DNA from 3 places in the Vibrio sp. SCSIO 43133 genome. Region 2 is predicted to be linked to each of the others. Evidence: predicted binding sites of a transcription regulator. Region 2 holds the regulator's gene; each other region holds the start of a gene.

Region 1 (3,190 bases), 1.6 Mb from region 2:
AATATGTACAAACTAATGGTTGAAGAGGGCACAACGTCTCATGATGAGATGATGGCGATTTTGCAGCAAAAATCTCGCGATAACTCTCGTACGCCGATGCAGTGGGATGGCAGTGTTAATGCTGGCTTTACTTCAGGAACACCTTGGATTGGAGTCTCTGAAAACTACTCGCAGATCAATGCTCAGGCAGCACTTCAAGACGAACAATCCGTGTTCTACTTCTACAAGGAGCTTATCGCTCTTCGCAAAACGATGCCTGTGATAACCGATGGTAGTTATACTGATTTGTTCCCGGAGCATGAACAGGTGCATGGATATCTGCGAGAAAACGCTGAAACCATGTTGCTATGCCTGAATAACTATTTCGGGCAGGAGACTCAGGTCACTCTACCTGAATCTTTCGTTGCGCTCACTGGACAACGAGTCTTGAGTAACTACGGCCTAGAACGCAAAGTAACGCTTGAGAAAAAAGTAGTCATGAAGCCGTATGAGACGGTAGCTATTTTGATTAATAAGTAACGAGCAATGCCCTTCGCCGAACTGAGAGGAAAGCGAAGGGCATTGGTATTAACCGTAGGTCACTACGTAGCGGGTAGGCTTATGGTTCATAGCTAGAACAAGGTTCAGCATCACTGCACCCAAGATGGAGATCATAATGACGCTCGGTGAGACAAAGAAGAACGAAGCGACTAGGATCGAGCAATCTATTGCCATTTGAGTTTTGCCAACTGAAATACCAAATTTATCTTGAATAAACAGGCAAAGCACATTGAACCCACCAAGACTTGAGCGATGTCTGAATAGAATCAGCATGCCGAGCCCCATCAGCAAGCCGCCAGCAATAGCACAATAAATATCGTTAATCTGATCCAGTGACACGACACGGTACATGTTATCTGTGATAACAGAGACCAACGCCCCCGAAATAGCACTACTCGCGGCAAAACGTTTACCAAAGCGTTTCCATGCTAACAGATAGAACGGGCTATTGAAGGCAAAATACAAGGTACCGAAAGAAACTGGCACAAACTGGCTTACAAGAAGCGCCAGGCCTGTGGTACCGCCAGTTAATAGTTGAGCCGACTGAAGAAAGAAAATACCTTGGGCAACAATAAATGTACCAGTCAGTATTGCTATCCAATCTTCTCTACGTGAGTGTTTTTGCATCAGTTCAAAATTCTTCTTAGTAATAATCGCCGCAATAGTATTGAAAAGATGATCTTTTCGGTAGCTTGAAGGCGAAATTTGCGGTAAACCTATGTAATTCAAATTTTACACTGTGTAAATGGAATTATTGACACTTAGTGTACACATTGTCGTACTAATTCAGGCGCCCATGATGATACCTAAGGTTCACTATGAGAAAACTGCATGAGAAATTTCCAATTTTCTCTTTATGACCTAGATCAAATTATGTATGATGCAAGTCATCAAATGTGGTGACGAAAACGTTTGCTTTTGGTCATTGTGTGGTTTTTTTGAAACTTTCAGAACAATCTGAGTCAGGAGATACAGATGCTTAAGCGTGATATGAACATCGCTGATTACGATGCGGAGCTATTTGCAGCTATTCAAGAAGAAACCCTTCGTCAAGAAGAGCACATCGAGCTTATCGCTTCGGAAAACTACACCAGCCCTCGCGTAATGGAAGCGCAAGGCTCTCAGCTAACAAACAAATATGCTGAAGGTTATCCGGGCAAGCGCTACTACGGTGGTTGTGAATACGTCGATAAAGCGGAAGCACTAGCGATTGACCGTGCGTGTGAGCTATTTGGTTGTGAGTATGCGAACGTTCAGCCTCACTCTGGCTCTCAAGCGAATAGTGCCGTGTACATGGCTCTACTTAACCCAGGCGATACAGTATTAGGTATGAGCTTGGCTCATGGTGGTCACCTTACTCACGGTTCTCCAGTTAACTTCTCTGGTAAGCACTACAACGTAATTCCTTATGGTATCGATGAAGCTGGTCAAATCAACTATGACGAGATGGAACAGCTAGCACTTGAGCACAAGCCAAAAATGATCATTGGTGGTTTCTCTGCGTATAGCCAGATCGTAGACTGGGCTCGTATGCGTGAAATTGCGGATAAAGTCGACGCGTATCTGTTTGTTGATATGGCGCACGTTGCAGGTCTTATTGCAGCTGGTGTTTATCCAACGCCTGTTCCTCATGCACACGTTGTGACGACCACAACACACAAAACATTAGCGGGTCCTCGCGGTGGTCTAATCCTGTCTAATGCAGGCGAAGACATGTACAAGAAGCTAAACTCAGCTGTTTTCCCTGGTGGTCAAGGTGGTCCTTTGATGCATGTTATCGCTGGTAAAGCAGTAGCATTCAAAGAAGCAATGGAGCCTGAGTTTAAAGAGTACCAAGCTCGCGTAATTAAGAACGCAAAAGCGATGGTTGCCCAGTTCCAAGAGCGCGGCTACAAGATTGTGTCTAACGGAACTGAGAACCACCTGTTCCTTGTTGACCTAATCGACAAAGATATTACAGGTAAAGAAGCGGATGCAGCCCTAGGTGCAGCGAACATTACTGTAAACAAAAACTCAGTACCAAATGACCCTCGTAGCCCGTTCGTAACGTCTGGTATCCGTGTTGGTTCTCCAGCGATTACTCGCCGTGGTTTTACTGAAGCAGATGCGACTGAACTTGCTAACTGGATGTGTGATGTTTTAGACAACATCAATGATGAAACAGTGATTGAAGCGACAAAAGCTAAAGTACTCGAGATCTGTAAGCGTCTACCTGTTTACGCTTAATAGATTTATCTAAGAAATAATAAAAGCGAGCTATGAGCTCGCTTTTTTGAGCTTGTATTCGTTTGAAAAGTAAACGCTAGCTATTTATTGATATTCAGTAAAGTTCCAGATTTACACTTGAACGAGTAGTACTTGCGACTTTCACTAAATTGACCCAAGCCTTCACCATTACAGTAATCGATATTAATGTCACGCATGATATCCAGCGTTTTCTCGCTGTTCAGTGCGAATTTAGCGCCGTCTTTACAAACGATACGAACTCGACCATCGTCGCTCACCGAGTACAGATTTACCTCGGTATTACACAGTTCAAATGACGCCTCTAAGTAGTTGTCTTGTTGAGTATTCTGCGCACAACCACCAATAACAGTAGCGGCTAAAATAGGCAGACCAACTTTAAGTAACTTCATGCTACATCCTTGAT
Region 2 (3,190 bases):
GAGCCTGAGCATTTTCCAGTGTTAAATATTGTCCAAAATTAACACCTAGAATGATAATGACGGCGAGAAGTGCGATTCCGAGTATTAGCTTTTTGCTCATGATGCTGTCCTTGTGACGACTCTGTATTAGTTTAGTAGACAGGGCGTGGATAGATTTACTTTCATCATAAACTAAAAAAATCAGCCGTTAGGCTGATTTTTTGTATAGAGCGATAAGGGCTAGTTTATAAGACTGGCCAATTCTTCTCTTTTATTTTGCGGAATCACGGACCAGTGCGTGCCATTAATGGCACCCTCTAGCGCCCAAAGTAACTCAAGACCTACAGTATTTGAGTGAGTTCGTTGGATTGCTTTAAAAGCCTCCACAGAACCTTGCTCTTGCAGATCGTATACCGATTCAATTCCAGCTTTCTTAAGCATACGCTCAGTAGCCAGTCTTAAATTAGGTAAATCTTTGAGTCGATTGGGTTTTGTTTCCGACTGTTGCACTTTTTCTGTTTTTGCGAACTCTAAGGCAGAGCGAGCATGAGTCAAGATAACATCCTGATCTTGCCAACAGTCCTCAGGGAGTGCGAAATACTTAGTGACAACGGGGAACCCACGCTTCTTATAAACGTATGGCTTGTAGCCAAGTTGCTTAAATTTAGCGATCGTCTGACGGTTAGTTCTGATATGTAATTTGTTATTCACTGCTAATGCAAACATGGTATCGTCAATAAAGATACCAAATCCACCAAACATAGAACGAGACTTAACTCTTCCAAGCTGAGCGAACAATTGCATCGAGTTTTTTAGTATAGGATTGTCCATGCTTATTCTTTTCTCGGTGTTATTGATTGTGTCACCAAAATCAGGTCCGAGAGTATAGCAAACGGGTGTCAGCCTTCTGTTAGCGGTAAACCAAAAGAATGCTAATACCTTTGCCATCGGTAACCCCGCTACCTATCAAATAAATTTGGTTTAGGCCGGTGGCTTTGCGTCCCACCCTTTCAAGTGGTTTGCCCTGTGCGTGACATATTTAGAATAAATGAAAATGACTCACATCTATGACGGTTGTATGGTAAAAGTGTGATATTGCTTCAGATAATCGATTGGGATTTGTGCGGGAGAGTGTGTCGAAACAAACAATAAAGCGTTCAGTTTATTGGATGAGGATCAAAAAAAAGTGCCTAGAAAGGCACTTTTTTCAGGATTATGTGAGTTTTTTGACAGAATCACGTTCTACAATCTCAGGGTGCATTTCGAAAATGCGTTTTTCGTGACCTTTATCTTTGATTCGTTCTAGAAGAATCTCAAACGCATTCTTACCTACACGACGCTTCGGTTGGTGCACTGTTGTTAGTGGTGGAGAGAAATACTCAGCCAATTCGATATTGTCATAACCGATAACGGAAATATCTTCTGGAACTTTTACACCTAATTGTTGCAGGCGACTCATTAAACCGAATGCCATGGTGTCGTTGAAGCAGAATACGGCAGTTGGACGAACTTCCATTGCTGCAATACGGTTAGCGGCAATCACGGCCGTATCACATTCGAAGTTACCTTCTAAGATTCGGTCATCTTTCATCTCGATACCCGCTTCCGCTAGAGCACGCTGATAGCCGACAATACGCTCTTGGCAAACGGCTTTCTCTAGGTGTCCGCTCAAGCATGCAATGTCAGTATGACCGTTATCGATCAGATATTTAGTTGCGAGATAGCCGCCTTCTTCCGAGTTATCAATGATCTTGTCGGCTTGAGAGCTTTCTGGGCCCCAGTCCATAATCACTTTCGGAATATCTGAATGACGGTCTAGCATTTCTAGTAGCTCTTCAGTTAAGTCGGAGCACATAACCAAAATGCCATCAACACGTTTTTCTGCGAGCATGCGAATATAGTCGCGCTGTTTCTCGTAGACACCACCCGTGTTACATAGGATTAAAGTATAGCCTTGGCGATAGCAGTAGCTTTCAACACCGTCGATGACTTCCGAGAAGAACAAGTTTGTAGATTGAGTGACAAGCATTCCAATCGTTTTGGTCGAGTTACATTTCAAACTACGAGCAACCGCACTTGGTGCATAGTTAAGTTCATCTACCGCTGCCATCACTTTTTCTTGTGTGGCTTCTGCTACAAAACGAGTTTTATTAATTACGTGAGAAACGGTGGTCGTTGAAACGCCAGCCAGACGGGCGACATCTTTGATTGTTGCCATAGCTATATCCTTTTATCGCGGAGTGCTATTAATAGCCAATACCGCTTCGAATTCTGGAAGCCAATATATGGGTTCCTAATAAGTAGTGCATTCTGAATGAAAAAACCGCTTTTCAGCGGTTTGGTTCAACAGTTCGACAGATTATTATTGTGCTTGTTGAATACCAAAGCGGCTTTTGCATTTAAACGGCGGATTGTAGTCTTCCCCATTGATACAAGCAATCACTTATACAACAAATTTATAGATAAGGCGCACTTTTGTCTGTAACGGTGAGTGATAAACAGTACATGCGCCTCAAAATCTTAGGCTTGATCACCTTTTAAGTAATCAAGATCTAGCTTGATGAGTGCTTGAAGTACTGTTGATACCGCGGCGTAAAAACCAAACTCATCGTGCTGCTGACATTTAGTCACGAATTGTGGCACCCAAGTTAGCAGGTGTTGTTCAATAAACTCTGCTTGCTGCTCCATCGCCTCATTCATGTGAGCTTCTGACTCTAATTCGTTGGAACGAATAATGAGGTTCCCGAGAAAATCGAGCTCAATAGCCAAATGATCCGCTGGTTCGTTTAAGTTTTCAGTTACCGCAATATTATGCTCCGCAAGCAACTCTGACATCACTTGAGCGGGTTTGTCGTTTAACAGACCTGACTCACCAATATATAAAGAAGCATAAGGTAGCGCCCCATGCTTATCTGTTTTCAAAAACAGATCACAAAAATCAGCAGACAACTCAAGTTGGGCATCTTCTCTTACTTGCAGTCTGTTTAGTGCGTCGACCATAGAGGCGATAGGAGCTGATAGTGTTGGGTTTTCACCCAGTCCGGTAAGGAAAGCGCGTATATCTGGGCTTTGATATTGCTCGAGTTCTTCTGTGGTTAGTTCTCTAGCAAAGAGGCTCGAAAGCCACCAGTATAATTCAGCACGTTGTTCGTTAAATGCTTTGATTTCTTGCATTTTCTTATCTCCAAAAGTGTTATCTCTATTTTAGCTA
Region 3 (3,190 bases), 990 kb from region 2:
AATATTGAGTAAATCTGTTGAATGATAAAAAAGCAGGCCTCGGCCTGCTTTTTTATTGTTTGAATATCACAAGTTGGGAGTTAAATTGACCGTCACCATTGCGCAGGTAGGGGTATACTCAACACGCGCACTAAGCCCAAAAAGATTCTTGCGGGCACAGATGCACGGCTCATGAAATAACATTGCTGTGAGGAGCTCTGCCAACTAAAGTAATTACAGCAGCGCTAAATACGCCATAAACACCACAGACAGCACATAAATCACAGGATGCACCTGTTTCCCTTTCCCTGCCACAACCATACTAAATGCATAACTGATAAAGCCCATCGCCATACCATTTGCTGGTGAGAAGCTTAATACGGTAAACATAATGGTGAAGAAGGCAGCGATGCGAGACTCTTTCTTTTCCCATTTAATATCGCCTAAGCGACCAATCATATAGATACCAACCACGACCATAGCTGGCGCTACCATTGCCGCAGAGAATAGCGAGAACAACGGGTATAGGAAGAGTGATAGTAGGAATAGTCCCGCTACGACGACTGCAGCTAAGCCAGTTTTTGCACCTTGCGATGAGGCAATACCAGACTCTGAGAATGCCGTGACTGATGTGGTACCGAACACTGAACCCATTACTGTACCGCCTGCATCTGCAATCAGCGCTGAGCGTGCGTTAGGCACCTTACCATCTTTATCAATGATACCGGCATCACGACCTACCCCTACGATAGTACTGAGCCCATCGAAGAAATCGACAATCAAAAAGATGATCATAATAAACAGCAGATCAAACATCTTCTCTGCGGTAATCCCTGAGAAATCGAAGATGGCACCAAAGCTGCTCGCCATGCTTGGTGGCATTGCCACGAGTTGTTCTGGGATTGGCGCATTGTTGGTTCCCATGAAGGTATCAGCCAGAATCGTAAGCACGATGGCGGACACAAAAGAGATAAATGTCGCCAACTTAATATCGCGAACCATACAGCCTAATGCGATAAAGATACTGATATAAGCGATGATGACTTTCGGGTCAGAAATATCGCCCATACTCACGAGAATAATTGGGTTGGATACGATAATACCCGCATTCTTAAGACCAAGAAACGCAATAAATAAACCAAGAGATACGGTAATAGCGAGTTTCAAATCTTCTGGAATCGACTCAATCATCGCTTTGCGTATTTTAGTTAGCGATAAAATAAGATAGATAACACCCGAGAAGAAGATGCCAAGCAGCGCTTCATGCCAAACTAATGCCACTGAGCCACTTAGTAGCATACCTTTAAAGAAACCATTCATGCTCATGCCGGGGGCTAGCATCACTGGGTAGTTTCCAAAAATACCCATGATTAGCGTAGCGAAGGCCGCAGCCAAAGCCGTTGCTGTAAATACAGCGCCACGGTCCATTCCAGGAATGTCCCCCAAAATGGCTGGGTTTACCGCCAAAATGTAGCTCATAGCGAGGAAAGTGATAAAGCCAGCATATACTTCAGTACCGATAGTGGACTTACGCTCACTCACTTTGAAGGTGGATTCAATGATAGTAGGGCTAGCTTGGCGTTGCCCGGTTAGTTCTGCACTCACAGTAGGACCTATAGCGATAAAATGGGAGACGCAAACGTATGCGCGATAGAAATATTGGCGCGAATTCTAATCAGACTCAGGAATAAATCAATGCTTTTGTGAGTTATTTTTATCTCTTTAAAAACAAAATGTTGATATTTAAGCAAACGTTTGCTTTCAGGCAAAAAGAACAACTGGCTTCTGCGGTGTTTTTGCTCCCTTTTAAAATGCAACCACACGTTCCCTGAGCACTCACCGGATGACTTGTCGAGCTCCTAGCAAACATGATACTCTTCGCCTCCATTTTTCTGGCCGATTTTTAAACGCTTTGGTCAGTGAACGTATAGAATAGAAGTATCAAATAACGATATTCTCTACCCCTTCAACCAAGATGTGGACTCTGAAAAATGATAGGTAAAGGTACGCTTTATATCGTGTCAGCACCAAGCGGTGCTGGTAAATCGAGCTTAATTTCAGCAATGTTGGAAAAAAACCCGACATACGCAATGAAAGTATCAGTGTCTCACACGACTCGTGGTATGCGTCCTGGTGAAGAAGATGGCGTTCATTATCACTTTGTTGAGAAAACCGATTTTGAATCGTTGATCGAACAAGGTGCGTTTTTGGAATACGCCGAAGTCTTCGGAAACTACTACGGTACTTCTCGTCTATGGATTGAAGAGACGCTAGAAAAAGGCATCGATGTATTCTTGGATATCGACTGGCAAGGCGCTCGTCAAATCCGCGAACAAATGCCAGAAGCGAAAAGTGTCTTTATTTTGCCACCATCTAACAGTGAGTTAGAGCGTCGCTTGAACGTACGTGGCCAAGACAGTGATGAAGTGATCGCCAAGCGCATGAGCGAAGCGAAGTCAGAAATGTCTCACTACAATGAGTACGATTACGTCATTGTCAACGACGACTTCGACGGCGCACTTGTTGATTTTAAAGCTATTTTGCGTGCTGAGCGTCTTAAACAAGACAAACAAGCGGTGAAATACAAAGGTATGTTAGACGCCCTACTCGCCGAGTAAGGTAGATTTTAACCACTTCCTTGCAAAGTGAGGCTCCAAATAGGGTCTCACCCTAAGCAAATAATGCAATAAACCAGAAGTAACAGTAGCTAATAGGATCATTTGTGATCTAGAATCTAAACGTAATAGCCTGTATACTTTCTCGTCATCAAAAATTTAGTTAACTATTGGAGTTCTTATGGCACGCGTAACTGTTCAAGACGCTGTTGAAAAAGTTGGTAACCGTTTCGACCTAGTTCTTATTTCGGCTCGCCGCGCACGTCAGATGCAAATCGGTGGTAAAGATGCATTAGTGCCAGAAGAAAATGATAAGCCAACGGTTATCGCACTTCGCGAAATCGAAGAAGGCTTGATCACGAAAGAAGTACTAGATGCACGTGAACGTCAAGAGCAGCAAGAGCAAGAAGCTGCAGAACTAGCGGCAGTAAGCAGCATTGCTCACAACCGTTAATTCCTAGTACCTAATCAGAGTTCCATCGACTTTCGGGCCTAAAATTTGTACCTATTCGATAGCCTTAAAGACGTTGCCCAAGAATACCTAACAGAGCCTCAAATTGAGGCTCTGCGTCAATCTTATGTGGTAGCAAGAGATG

What was found. Region 2 encodes PurR, which represses purine synthesis genes. Its sites were predicted from a motif close to TNANGNAAACGTTTNCNTNA; they were not measured.
Region 1: a site for PurR is predicted at 1,441-1,460, ahead of glyA (serine hydroxymethyltransferase). Genes of this name have one in related genera too.
Region 3: a site for PurR is predicted at 1,611-1,630, ahead of JKJ11_RS15795 (NCS2 family permease). Genes of this name have one in related genera too.

The regions. Positions count from the first base shown of each region.
Region 1 covers NZ_CP068024.1:752,863-756,052, forward strand. The annotation lists gene treC (alpha,alpha-phosphotrehalase) at 1-519, shown strand, start outside; gene JKJ11_RS03680 (YitT family protein) at 568-1,167, opposite strand; gene glyA (serine hydroxymethyltransferase) at 1,516-2,766, shown strand; gene JKJ11_RS03690 (hypothetical protein) at 2,847-3,176, opposite strand.
Region 2 covers NZ_CP068024.1:2,398,455-2,401,644, reverse strand. The annotation lists gene JKJ11_RS11340 (TVP38/TMEM64 family protein) at 1-100, opposite strand, end outside; gene JKJ11_RS11335 (TfoX/Sxy family DNA transformation protein) at 220-810, opposite strand; cyclic di-GMP riboswitch class I at 926-1,013, opposite strand; gene purR (HTH-type transcriptional repressor PurR) at 1,193-2,197, opposite strand; gene torD (molecular chaperone TorD) at 2,500-3,153, opposite strand.
Region 3 covers NZ_CP068024.1:3,384,871-3,388,060, forward strand. The annotation lists gene JKJ11_RS15790 (YicC/YloC family endoribonuclease) at 1-12, shown strand, start outside; gene JKJ11_RS15795 (NCS2 family permease) at 214-1,584, opposite strand; gene gmk (guanylate kinase) at 1,974-2,597, shown strand; gene rpoZ (DNA-directed RNA polymerase subunit omega) at 2,776-3,048, shown strand; gene spoT (bifunctional GTP diphosphokinase/guanosine-3',5'-bis pyrophosphate 3'-pyrophosphohydrolase) at 3,094-3,190, shown strand, end outside.